Regions from separate parts of the Antarctobacter jejuensis genome, predicted to be linked through region 3. Evidence: riboswitches for the same ligand, from Rfam matches in the RefSeq annotation. Region 3 holds a riboswitch; each other region holds the start of a gene.

Region 1 (3,901 bases), on a different contig from region 3:
GGGTTCACGAATGGCCGCAGGATCAGGAACAGCCCGGTGCCCAGCACCAGCGGCGAAATCGCAATCGCGGGCAAGGCAAACAACTCTCCCCGTCGCGTCGCCAACGGCAAGGCCCATGCCATGCACAGCCCGGTGGAGCCAAGGGCGACCGTCAAGGAATGCCCCGCTGCCACAAGCGTGTCCGTCTTGATCAGCAGGAGTCCCGGGACCCCTCGCAGCACCACCGCTGCCAGGGGCACCAACAGGAACAGCCCCGCCGTACCGATCCACGCCCCGTCCCAGGCCCGCGCCATCCTGCCCTGCCCGTCCCAACGCGGCACCTCGCGGTCGCGGCCTGCGCCAAATCCGCTCTGCCCGGCCACGCGCAGGGCAATCAGCCCGGCGGCCAGCGCCAATCCCAGTTGCAGCACCGCCAGGGCTGCCGCGCGCCCAAGGTCAAAGTCGAAGCGCATCGCCTGATAGATCGCCAGTTCGACGGTCGTGGCCCGCGGCCCCCCGCCCAGCGTCAGCGCCACGGCGAAACTGGTCAGACAGATCACGAAGATCACCGTAAACGCCCCGGGCACCACGCGCGCAATCAAGGGGCCGTCCAACACCCGCCACTGCGCCCGTGCGCCCAGCCCCAATGATGCTGCCAGCCGGAAATGCTCTGCCGGGACCGCCTGCCACGCGGACAGCAGCATCCGGACCGCCAAGGGAAGGTTGAAAAACACATGCGCCAGCACAACCCCGTGCAGCCCGTAGATGTCGATCTTGGGCAACCCCAGCGCGCCAAGAACCGCGTTGACCAGTCCCGCCTGCCCAAACACCGCGATCAGACCCATGACCGCTACGATGACCGGCAAAATGAATGGCGCACCCAACAGCGTCACCAACAGCCCGCGCCCGACAAACCGTCTGCGCGCCAGCGCCTTGGCCACCGGCAGCGCCAGCACCACGCTGAACGAGGCCGACAAAAGCGCCTGCCACAGCGTGAACCGCACCGCCTGCCAATCCCCCGGGCCAAGAGCGCCAAAGCCTCCGGCCCGGGTCAGCACCACGCCCACCGGCCCCAGTGTCAGACACACCAGAGCCAGCGCCGCGATCAGCGCGACAGCGCGCGTCGCCATGCTTCGATGGCCTCGTTGCGCAGGTCCGCCGCCTCATCCTCGGAGTAGAACAGGACCTTTTCCGGCAGGTCGAGTTTCTGGAACCCTTCGGGCCATTGATCCTGCGGCAGCGCGGCCGGGATCGACCAGTTGCCGGTTGCGATCATGCCCTGAAAATCTTCGGACAGGATGAACTGCATGAACTGATCCGCCAATTCCGGTTGATCTGTCCCGGCCAGCTTGGCCGCCAGTTCCACCATGAAATAGTGACCCTCGGGGAAGATCGCCGCCTTCTTGGTATCATCGCCCTCGGCAATGATGTGATAGGCGGGCGAGGTGGTGTAGCTGAGCACCATGTCGGCTTCACCATCGGTGAACAGGCCATAGCTCTCCGACCAGCCCTTGGTCACCGTCACGATCTTGGGCGCCAGTTTTTCCCAGGCTGCCTCAGCGCTCTCGCCATAGACCGCCTGCACCCAGAGCACGAGCGCCAGACCGGAAATCGAGGTGCGCGGATCCTGAATGACCAGCCGCAGGTCGTCCGGCGCGTCCAGCAGGGCGTCGAAACTGGTCGGGACACTCTCCACCTTGGTCGTGTCGTAAACAAAGGCCGTATGACCAAAGTTGAACGGCAGGAACACGCTGTCCGTCCAGTCCAGCGGCAGGGTCAACGCGTCCAGCGCGACGCCGTGCTCCGCAAACAGGCCCGAGGCCCGCGCCTTTTGCGTGACATCGGTGTTCAGGCCGATCACCACGTCGGCCTCTGTCCGGTCCCCTTCCAGCAGCAGGCGGGGCAACAGGTCGCCGGGCTTGAACTGCAGATCGCAAGCGCAACGCGCCTCGAACAGCTCTTCGATCTTTGGGCCGGGGCCCCATTCCGAGACGAAATAATCGGGGGCGTAGACTGTCAGCACAGGAGCATCCGCCAAGGCCATGCTGGCGCTCAGGCATCCCGCTGCAACAGTGAAGGTCAGGTTTCTCATGACGTCCTCCAAAATTGCGGCGCAAGGGCAAGATTGGAGGCCTCGAAAGGTCCATACCTTCCCTCCGCCGGTTCTAACCGGTTCAGGTTCAACGGGTTCGTCCGGCAAACGGAAATCTCAGGTGGCTGTTACGCCACCACCCCGAGGTATTGGCAGACCTAGCGCCGCGCCGAAAACACTTCAAGGGAAACCGTGATTGTTGCCCTGATAGGGCCATCGAAACACCTCTCAGGCGATCCGCGATCCCCAAATTCCCTTTGCTTGCCTCGCGTTTGCCGTGGCGATTGGGGCGCAAGCCGGTCATCGGGCGCTGGAATAGGCTTGGCATTGCCGCTGCCCTTGCGTATCCCGCCTCGAAACGACCCGTTGCAAGGGAGGCTGCGCCCATGAGCATGAACAGCTACGGACATCTTTTCCGCGTCACCACCTGGGGTGAAAGCCACGGGCCGGCCCTTGGGGCAACGGTCGATGGTTGCCCGCCGGGGGTGGCGATCGACGAGGCGCAATTGCAGCATTGGCTGGACATGCGCAAGCCGGGCCAGAACAAGTTCACCACCCAGCGGCGCGAGCCGGATGCGGTGCGCATCCTGTCCGGCGTGTTCGAAGGGCGGACAACCGGCACGCCAGTACAGCTGATGATCGAAAACACCGATCAGCGCTCCAAGGATTACTCCGAGATCGCGCAGAAATTCCGCCCCGGCCACGCGGACATAACCTATTTCCAGAAATACGGGCTGCGCGATTACCGCGGCGGCGGCCGCTCTTCGGCACGGGAAACCGCGGCGCGAGTTGCAGCAGGCGGTCTGGCGAGGGCGGCGCTGGCGCATTTGCTGCCCGGGGTCGAGATCCGTGGCTACATGGTTCAGATGGGCCCACGAAAGGCGGACCGCAGCCGGTTTGACGATGCCCAGATCGACCAGAATCCATTCTGGTGCCCGGATCCGGTGGCGGCAGAGGACTGGGCCGGATACCTTGATGGATTGCGCAAGAATGGCGAAAGCGTTGGCGCGATGATCGAAGTGGTCGCGCGCGGCGTTCCCGCGGGTCTGGGTGCGCCGATCTACGCCAAGCTGGACACGGACCTTGCCGCCGCGATGATGTCGATCAACGCGGTCAAGGGCGTCGAGATCGGCGAAGGCATGGCGGCGGCTGCCCTGAAGGGCTCGCAGAATGCCGACGAGATTTACATGGGCGAGGATGGGCCGGTCTACAGCTCCAACCATGCCGGTGGCATTCTGGGTGGCATTTCATCGGGACAGGAAGTTGTCGTCCGCTTCGCGGTCAAGCCGACGTCCTCCATCCTGACGCCGCGCAAGACCATTACGGTGGACGGGCAAGAGACGGAGATTGTCACCAAGGGCCGCCATGACCCCTGTGTCGGCATCCGGGCCGTTCCGGTGGGTGAGGCCATGATGGCCTGTGTGATACTCGACCATCTGCTTTTGCATCGCGGTCAGATTGGCGATGCGGGTGGCAAGATCAGCCCTGCCTGACGCGGAACCTTCAGAGGATTAGAAATCCTTCCACTGGCCGTCTCCAGCGGCCAAGCGGGGAATTTCCATCGGCAGCGGCTCGGGGTCGTCCAATTCGGCGGACCAACTGCCATGAACCAATCGGTCATGCTGGCCCGGCTGCGGCGGTTCCTCTGGGGTGCAGTCTAAAGGTTTATCGCACCGGACACTCTTGTCGGCGATTGGATCTTTAGCGCGCTCCACCGGGGCGTTCCTGCCCCAATCGTCGACGTCCGTATTTGCAGCCGGTTGCGCCGCATCCGGCACCATCCCTGCGCTCCTTGCGATGTTCGTGTGACCACTGTTGGAGAACCGCGCC
Region 2 (3,901 bases), on a different contig from region 3:
ATGCAGAGGCCTCGGGTGGCAACGCGGGCAGCCTGCACCTGCAGCTCCTGTCATGGGATTTCGGCCAAAAGGCCGTGGGCGGCGGAGACTTGCAATTGCGCACCCTGCCGTTGCAGCAGGAGTCCATCGCGCTTTGGCGCGATCTGGAGCGTACGCTGAACGCAGATTTCGAAATGGCTACGACCGGTGGCCTAATGGTCGCAGAGACAGAAGCTCAGATCCCGTTCCTTGAACAAAAGGCGCGCTCCGAAGCGCGGGTTGGCATCACCACAGAGGTGATCGGCCCCGATCGCCTCCGCCAGATCGCCCCCAGCATTTCCGACCGGATGATCGCCGCCGCATGGTGTCCGGGCGAAGGCAAGATCAACCCGCTCGCCGCCTCGCTTGCGCTGATTGCAGAGGCCCGCAGGATGGGCGTTCATTTCGAGGAACAGGCTCCGGTCTCGGCCATCGCCCGCGATGGCGATGACTACGCCATGCAGACCGCGCGCGGCACCGTCACCGCGCCACGGGTTCTGGTCGCCGCTGGCGGCTGGTCCGCACAACTGGGCGCGATGCTGGGGGCGACCATACCGGCGAAAGGCGCACCTTTGCAGATGGTGGTCACCGAACGCACCGCGCCGGTGTTGCCCTGCCTCGTCGCCCATGCCGACCGGCATCTTACCATGAAGCAGACACAGGCCGGCACCGTCCTGATCGGCGGGGCCTGGACAGCCGAAACTGGCCCCGGCGGGCAATCCCGGGTGCTGCCGGACAGCCTCGAAGGCAACCTCTGGGCCGCCGCGCGCACGGTTCCGGCGGTTGGCGGCTTGCGCGTCCTGCGCAGCTGGGCCGCAATGAACATCGACATCGACGGCGCGCCGTTGATTGGCCCGCTGCCCGGACACCCGCGTGTCACCGTCGCGGCCACCGCCAATGGTTACACCCTTGGCCCGCTGATGGGACGAGAGGCGGCGCAGGCGGCCCTCAACGGGCAATTGCGGCAGGACTTGACCGCCTTCTCCTTTGACAGATTCAACGCATGAAAGGACCCATGATGACCAAACTGAAAATCCACGCAGGCCCCTATGAATTCGATGCCGTGCTGGAAGAGGACGCCGCCCCCAAGACCTGCGCGGCCTTCCGCAAGACGCTGCCCTACAAGAGCCAGCTGGTGCATGTGCGCTGGAGCGGCGAAGGCGTCTGGATCCCGCTGGGCGATCAAGATTTCGGCGTGTCTTATGAAAACCATACCTCGCACCCCGCGCCCGGGCATTTCATCCTCTATCCCGGCGGCATTTCGGAAACCGAGATCCTGTTGGCCTATGGCGGGGTCGATTTCTCGTCGAAGATGGGGCAACTGGCGGGCAACCATTTCATCACAATCACCAGCGGGCAGGAAAACCTGATGAAGCTAGGCAATCTGGTGCTGTGGGAAGGCGCGCAGGTCATTACCTTCGAACTGGTTTGACAAATGCGGTCCGGCCCGGCGTCCGTCACACCCGGCCGGGCTGCCCGCACTTGACCCTCCCCCTCAGGAATGCGACGCCTTCCACATGGCGACAGGGGCGCTCGGGCAACCGGGCTGAGAAGTACCCTTAGAACCTGAACCGGATAATACCGGCGGAGGGAGGCGCGCGAAATGACCGGGCGTTGTCCCGCCGTTTCCCGAATCTCTTTCTGCCTGTGGGCAAGAGGAGATTGCACAGATGACCCCCGCACAGCACCTGACGCAGATGCGCGCCGCCGCGCCTTTGGTGCAGAACATCACAAACTACGTTGCCATGAACGTGATGGCCAACGTGATGCTGGCCGCCGGGGCCTCTCCGGCCATGGTCCATGCGCGGGAAGAGGCGGCGGAATTCGCCGGGATCGCCTCTGCCCTGACCATCAACATCGGCACCCTGTCGCCCGGCTGGGTCGCCTCCATGACAGAGGCCGCAGCGGCGGCACAGGCGGCGGAAAGGCCTTGGGTTCTGGACCCGGTGGCTGTTGGCGCCACGGCGTACCGGCGTCAGGTCGGGGCGGAATTGTTGGCGCTGAAACCGGCTGTGATCCGGGGCAATGCCTCTGAAATCCTTGCACTGACGGGGGCAGAGGCCGCGGGGCGCGGCGCGGATGCCGCCGATACCGTCGAAGCCGCCGAAGAGGCCGCAGGTCTGTTGGCGGCGCGGCAGGACGCCGTGGTGGCCGTCACCGGGGCGGTGGATTTTGTGACCGATGGCAGCCGCGTCGCCCGCATTTCAAACGGGCATGCGCTGATGCCGCGCGTCACCGCCCTTGGCTGTTCGCTGACCGGGATCGTCGGTGCCTTTGTCGCGGGTCAGGATCGCTTTGACGCAACCGTCGCGGCACTGGCTTACTACGGCATCGCGGGAGAGGACGCCGCCAAGACAGCAAACGGTCCGGGATCGTTCCAGGTGGCCTTTCTGGATGCCCTGTACCGCCTCACCCCGGACGATATCACGGCCAGGGCGCGGGTCGCGGCATGATCCCCAATCTCTGTTTCATAACCGACGCCGGGGCCGATGCCCCGGTCGTCGATCAGGCGATTGCGGCGGCTCGGGGTGGCGCGGGATGGGTGCAACTGCGGGACAAGACCCTGCCGGATGCACAGTTCGCGGATCTGGCCCGAACCCTGCTGCGCACGCTTGCGAACGAAGGCGCCCAACTGGTGGTCAATGACCGGGTCGCGGTGGCCATCGCCGTGGGCGCGCCGGTGCTGCACATCGGTCAGGGGGACGGCGACCCGGCCAGGATTCGACAGCGGCTGAGCCCGGACTGTATCCTTGGCCTGTCGATAGAGAGCGAGGCGCAACTTGCTTCCGTACCGCCCGGTGTCGACTACCTCGGCGTCGGGCCGGTTTATGCGACAGGGTCCAAACCGGATCACGCGCCGCCCATCGGTCTGGACGGCTTTGCCCGGATCGCAGGCCGCAGCGCCCTGCCCTGCCTTGCCATTGGCGGCATCACCGCCAGCGATGCCCGCCCGGTCAAGGCGGCGGGTGGCGCGGGGTTGGCCGTGGTTTCCGCCATTTCGCACAGCCCGGACATGACCGGGGCCGCGCGCAGGCTCTTGGACACATGGAGGCAGGCATGATCCCCAATATCCTGTCCATAGCGGGTTCCGACAGTTCCGGAGGGGCTGGCATTCAGGCCGATATCAAGGCGATCTCGGCCAATGGCGGCTATGCGATGACGGCCATCACCGCCCTGACGGCGCAGAACACGCAGGGCGTCACGGCGGTACATCTTTGCCCGGTCGAGATCCTGACCGCGCAGATCGCGGCCATCCGCACCGACGTCCGCATTGGCGCCATCAAGATCGGGATGCTGGGCGACGCGGCGATCACCCGTTGCGTGGCCAATGCGCTGACGGGGCTGACCTGTCCTGTCGTGCTGGACCCGGTGATGGTTGCCAAGGGCGGCGACCGCCTACTTGCCGAAGACGCAATCGCGGCCCTGCGCGAGACGTTGTTCCCCATGGCAGCGTTGATCACGCCGAACCTGCCCGAAGCCGCAGACCTTCTGGGGCGGACAGAGGCGCGCAACCGCGACGAGATGCGCGATCAGGCCCGCGCGCTGCTGGCGCTTGGCCCGCAGGCCGTGCTGCTGAAGGGCGGTCATCTGGCCGGTGCGGACTGTCCGGATGTTCTGATCACGCCCGAGGCCGAGCATTGGCTGTCCGCCCCGCGAATCGACACCCGCAACACGCATGGCACCGGCTGCACGCTGTCCTCTGCCATCGCCGCGCGGTTGGGGCAGGGCCTGCCGCTGCTGCCCGCCCTCACCGGCGCCAAAAGCTACATCACAGCCGCGATTCGTGCGGCGGATCAGTTGGAGGTCGGGCGGGGTCACGGCCCGGTCCATCACTTTCACGCCCTGAAGGAGACCACGCAATGAGCTTTACCGACGACCTCGC
Region 3 (3,901 bases):
GCCGCGTTTTCGCTGATGGTCAGCCATGGGAACAACGTGTCCTGTTGTGGCTGGTAGGCGATCTCGGGGTGGGGCAGGGGGGCGGTTTGGCCGTTTATGGTGGCGCTGCCCGCCACCCGCAATTCCGGCGCCAGAACCCCGGCCAGCCACTTGATGACAGAGCTTTTGCCACAGCCCGAAGGCCCGATCAGGCATGTCAGCTGTCCCATGTGCAGGGTCAGCGACAGGTCGTGGACCAGCGCCGTATCGCCCGCCGTGACGGTCAGCCCGTTGAGGTCAAGCATCCGTGCCCCTCCGAAACCGTCGGCCGGTGGCGCGCTGGATCGCTTCAATGGCGGCCAGCAGGGTCAGTGTCAGCAGGGCAGAGATCACCACGGCGGCCAGCACGAGGTCGGCGCGAAAGTTGTTCTTGGCCGAGAGGATGTAGATCCCAAGGCCCCGCCGCGCGCCCGCGTATTCGGCAAATATTGTCGCCACGATCGCATAGGTGGCCGAGATCCTGAGCCCTGAAAAGAACGAGGCGCGGGCAAAGGGCAGGGTGGCGCGGCGGAACACCTGCCAGCGTGAGGCGCCCATGGACACCAGTTGATCGCGGTAGGCGCGGGGCAGGGCGGCGTAGCCGCTGCTGAGGCTGAGCACCATCGGGAAGAAGGTGACAAGGATCACCAGCAGCACCTTGGGCAAGAGGCCAAAGCCGAACCACAGCACCATCAGCGGGGCCAGCGCCACGATGGGCACCGTCTGACTGCCGATCAGCAGCGGCATCAGCCCGCGCCGCAGCCAGCCCGCGAAATGCAAGAGGACCGACAGCACGAAGGCGAACAGAACCGAGAGGCCAAAGCCGATGCAGGCCACCTGCAGCGTCGCCCCGGCATGGCGGGCGAAGGCGGCGCGTTCCACCCATAGCCCGTTGGCGATGTCGCTGGGTGCGGGCAGGATCAGGGGCGAGGCACCGGAGAGATGCACATAGGCCTCCCACCCGCCCAGAAAACCGGCCACCAGCACGAGGGCCGGGAATATGAATCGCAATACGGACATGGGTCTGGCGGCGGGCGGCAGGTGCCCGCGTTCTGGCCTGCACTCAGCGCAGGCTGGGGCTGTTGGCCGAGGCGGTCAGGTCGATGGTCACGTGACCCTCTGCCGGACCAAAGCGCAGGAAAGCCTGTTGCAGCGTTTCGAACACCGCGCCCGCGTCGCCCCGCAGCCGGGTGCAAAAGTTCTTTGATTTCAGGAAAGTGCCGCTGTTCTTCAGGAAATCGATGCAACCATAGATCTCGTCCATATGGTTGCCCGATCCCATGACGTACAGCGAAAACTGTACGTCGATTTCGACCCCCATGACCGGCGCGGCGCTCAGCGCCTCACGCGCCAGCGCCTGACGTTCGGCCAGCGATTGTTCTTGCGCGCGTTCCAGCGTCTCGCAGCGGCACGTAGGGTCGTCCGGTTCGCCGGGGCAGCCGCGCGACAGGGTGACATGCATGGTCACATGCTCCGGGCGGCGGGCGGTGGCGGCAAACAGGTCGCGCATCGCGCCAAACAGCGGGGCAGGGGCGCCCACCATCAGGGTCGAGATATCGTCGGTCTCGATCCGCAGGTCGTTTTTGTAAGGGGTGAGAGCAGATAGCCCAGTTGTGATGACCTCGACGAAGTCGGATGTCATCGGATAAAGCGACACTTGCGCGCCTATGAACATGGTAGCACCTCGCTCCGCTGGTATTATCCAGATCAGCTGTGAAGGGTTCGCGCCCATGCGCATCTCAGCCCCAAATCGGAGCACCCCCGGTTATGTGGCGCCAAACTGTGGCAAGTTGCGGAGACTGTCAAGCGGCCCGATTTGCCCGCGCTTCGGCGGGGCAGGGAGGGCCGTTCAGATCTGCAGATCGGTCTCGTAGGTGGTCAGGATCCAGTCGGGCAGCTGTGGGGCGGCCTGTGTCAGGCGGCCCTGTGTAAAGACCAGCATCCGTTGCGGCGGCTGATTGAGACGCGAGTTGTCGAAGACCATGCCGCGATCTGCTTGCAGGACCGCTGCGCGGATCAACGGCTGACTGCGGGCAAAGCGCGCGCGGATCTTGTCCTCCGGCACGTCATGGCCTCCCTCCTCTGTCCGGCCGCGGACACGGCCCACGGACAGGTCAGGGCTGTCGACGCCCACGTGCATCACGATCACCAGGTAGCCGCGCGCGCGGGCGACCTGAATGATCTCCAGCTTGGAGGGATGCGAAAACACTGTCTCGGTCGCAAAGCTCTGCCCCGCCGCCAGCAGCTCTGCCCGGCGGGCGGCGGCCAGCGTGGCGGCCTTATAGGAGGCGTTCATGGAGGGGTCGCGCAGTTCATCCCGCTGAATGATGTCGGCGTTGATGAAAGGACCCGCGAAGCTGGGCGCGACGCGGGTCTGGTAGAGGGTCGACTTGCCGGCGCCGTTGGGTCCGGCAAGCAGGACAAGGCTGGGTCTCATGCGGCTGGGTTTTCCCCGGCGCGGATCAGGTTGCCGCCCGCGTCAAGGCCGACACCCCGGCCAAGCACCTGACGTTTGGCATAAAATGCCTCTTCCGCCGCTGACGGATGTGCCATCTTTTCGGTGAAGGCGTCGAGCCATGCGGCCTCTTCATCCTCGCGCAGTTGGGTGGTGTCCAGCTTGCCCTCCAGCGCGGCGGAGATGCGGGTGTAGTCAAAGCTGCCGGAGTGTTCGATCGCCCGGCCAATGCGCAGCCAGTGGGTGATCTGTCCGGCCACGGACCGGCTGTGCAGGTCGGCCTCACGGCGGACAAGGGCCATGACATCGTCTGAGAGTTTCACGGATTGCGCCATCTTCGCCTCCTTTGATCCTGTAAAGGTAGCAAAATGCTACCTTGATTTCAAGGTGCGGGAAGGCGTCTGCAGGTCTTCGCGCCTGTTGCCGCGTCCGTTTGGATCACCGCTCGGATCTTTCGATTGACGGACGGCTGCGTGGCGTGCTGAGGCCGACAGGCGCAATGGTTGCGGGATAGGGGCGCCGCCAGAACGGATCGTGGAAAGGGCCGTCTGGCGGGGATTTGGCGTCCGGCACGTTCTTGTCCGCATGGCCCGTGGCCAGCCCCTGCAACAGGCTTGCCGCCAGTTCCGCATCCAGCCGCGCGCGCACGTCGGGGTGTGCGTCGATGACATTGTCCTGTTCGCCGGGATCGGTCTGCAGGTCGAACAGGGCCTCTGTTCCGTTGCCATAGCGCACCAGCTTCCAGCGCGGATCGCGCAGCATGAACCCGCCAGAGGTGGCCCCGGCGATGCAGCGCGCGGGGTCCGGATCGGAGAGGCGTCTGCCCTGCGCCTGTGGCGCGGGCGAAAGGCCGGCCCAGTCCAGAAAGCTGGGGAACAGATCAATCAGCGAGGCCGGGGCGGTTTCGACCCGTGCCTGAGGCGCGCGAAAATCGGTGACGATCAGCGGCACACGGATCGAGGATTCGTGGAAGAACCCTTTGCCCATCAGCCCGAAGTCGCCAAGATAGTCGCCGTGGTCAGAGGCAAAGACGATGATCGTGTTCTCCAGCCGCCCGGTGTCTCGCAGCGTCTCGATCAGCAGAGCCACGTCCTCGTCCAGCCGTTCCACTGACACCGCGTAATGATGCCGGATGGCGCGGATCTGGTTGTCGGTCAATTCGCTGTAGTCCAGATCGGCCCAGTCACGTTTGTACCCGGCGATATGCCCGGGCATGTGGGTGTCGCTTTCCGCCGTCCGGGGCAGGGCGCCGGGCATGGATCCCGGATCTACCCGGCTCAGCGCCTCAGAGGGAGGGTCGTAGGGGCAATGCGGTCCGGGAAAGCCAACCATCATCGCAAAGGGCTGATCGCCTTTCAGGCTGCGCAGGTGATCTGCGGCGCGGTGCGCGACCCAACGGTCAGGCTGCAGGTGATCGGGTAAGGGATT

Evidence for each region. Region 3 has a riboswitch for thiamine pyrophosphate ahead of ACTXGA_RS19880 (YkoF family thiamine/hydroxymethylpyrimidine-binding protein). Riboswitches for the same ligand answer to the same signal wherever they lie in the genome.
Region 1: linked by a shared signal. The riboswitch ahead of thiB (thiamine ABC transporter substrate binding subunit) and the one ahead of ACTXGA_RS19880 (YkoF family thiamine/hydroxymethylpyrimidine-binding protein) in region 3 are both predicted to bind thiamine pyrophosphate.
Region 2: linked by a shared signal. The riboswitch ahead of thiM (hydroxyethylthiazole kinase) and the one ahead of ACTXGA_RS19880 (YkoF family thiamine/hydroxymethylpyrimidine-binding protein) in region 3 are both predicted to bind thiamine pyrophosphate.

What each region holds. Positions count from the first base shown of each region.
Region 1 is NZ_JBQQXJ010000007.1:128,592-132,492, forward strand. Features, by position in the region: gene ACTXGA_RS11915 (thiamine/thiamine pyrophosphate ABC transporter permease ThiP) at 1-1,109, opposite strand, end outside; gene thiB (thiamine ABC transporter substrate binding subunit) at 1,085-2,071, opposite strand; TPP riboswitch at 2,114-2,225, opposite strand; gene aroC (chorismate synthase) at 2,458-3,564, shown strand; gene ACTXGA_RS11930 (methyl-accepting chemotaxis protein) at 3,583-3,901, opposite strand, start outside.
Region 2 is NZ_JBQQXJ010000023.1:45,591-49,491, reverse strand. Features, by position in the region: gene ACTXGA_RS22395 (FAD-dependent oxidoreductase) at 1-1,025, shown strand, start outside; gene ACTXGA_RS22390 (DUF3830 family protein) at 1,037-1,450, shown strand; TPP riboswitch at 1,534-1,628, shown strand; gene thiM (hydroxyethylthiazole kinase) at 1,689-2,471, shown strand; gene thiE (thiamine phosphate synthase) at 2,468-3,079, shown strand; gene thiD (bifunctional hydroxymethylpyrimidine kinase/phosphomethylpyrimidine kinase) at 3,076-3,882, shown strand; gene tenA (thiaminase II) at 3,879-3,901, shown strand, end outside.
Region 3 is NZ_JBQQXJ010000017.1:24,365-28,265, forward strand. Features, by position in the region: gene ACTXGA_RS19870 (ABC transporter ATP-binding protein) at 1-284, opposite strand, end outside; gene ACTXGA_RS19875 (ABC transporter permease) at 277-1,038, opposite strand; gene ACTXGA_RS19880 (YkoF family thiamine/hydroxymethylpyrimidine-binding protein) at 1,082-1,693, opposite strand; TPP riboswitch at 1,686-1,791, opposite strand; gene ACTXGA_RS19885 (ATPase) at 1,868-2,455, opposite strand; gene ACTXGA_RS19890 (TA system antitoxin ParD family protein) at 2,452-2,808, opposite strand; gene ACTXGA_RS19895 (sulfatase family protein) at 2,912-3,901, opposite strand, start outside.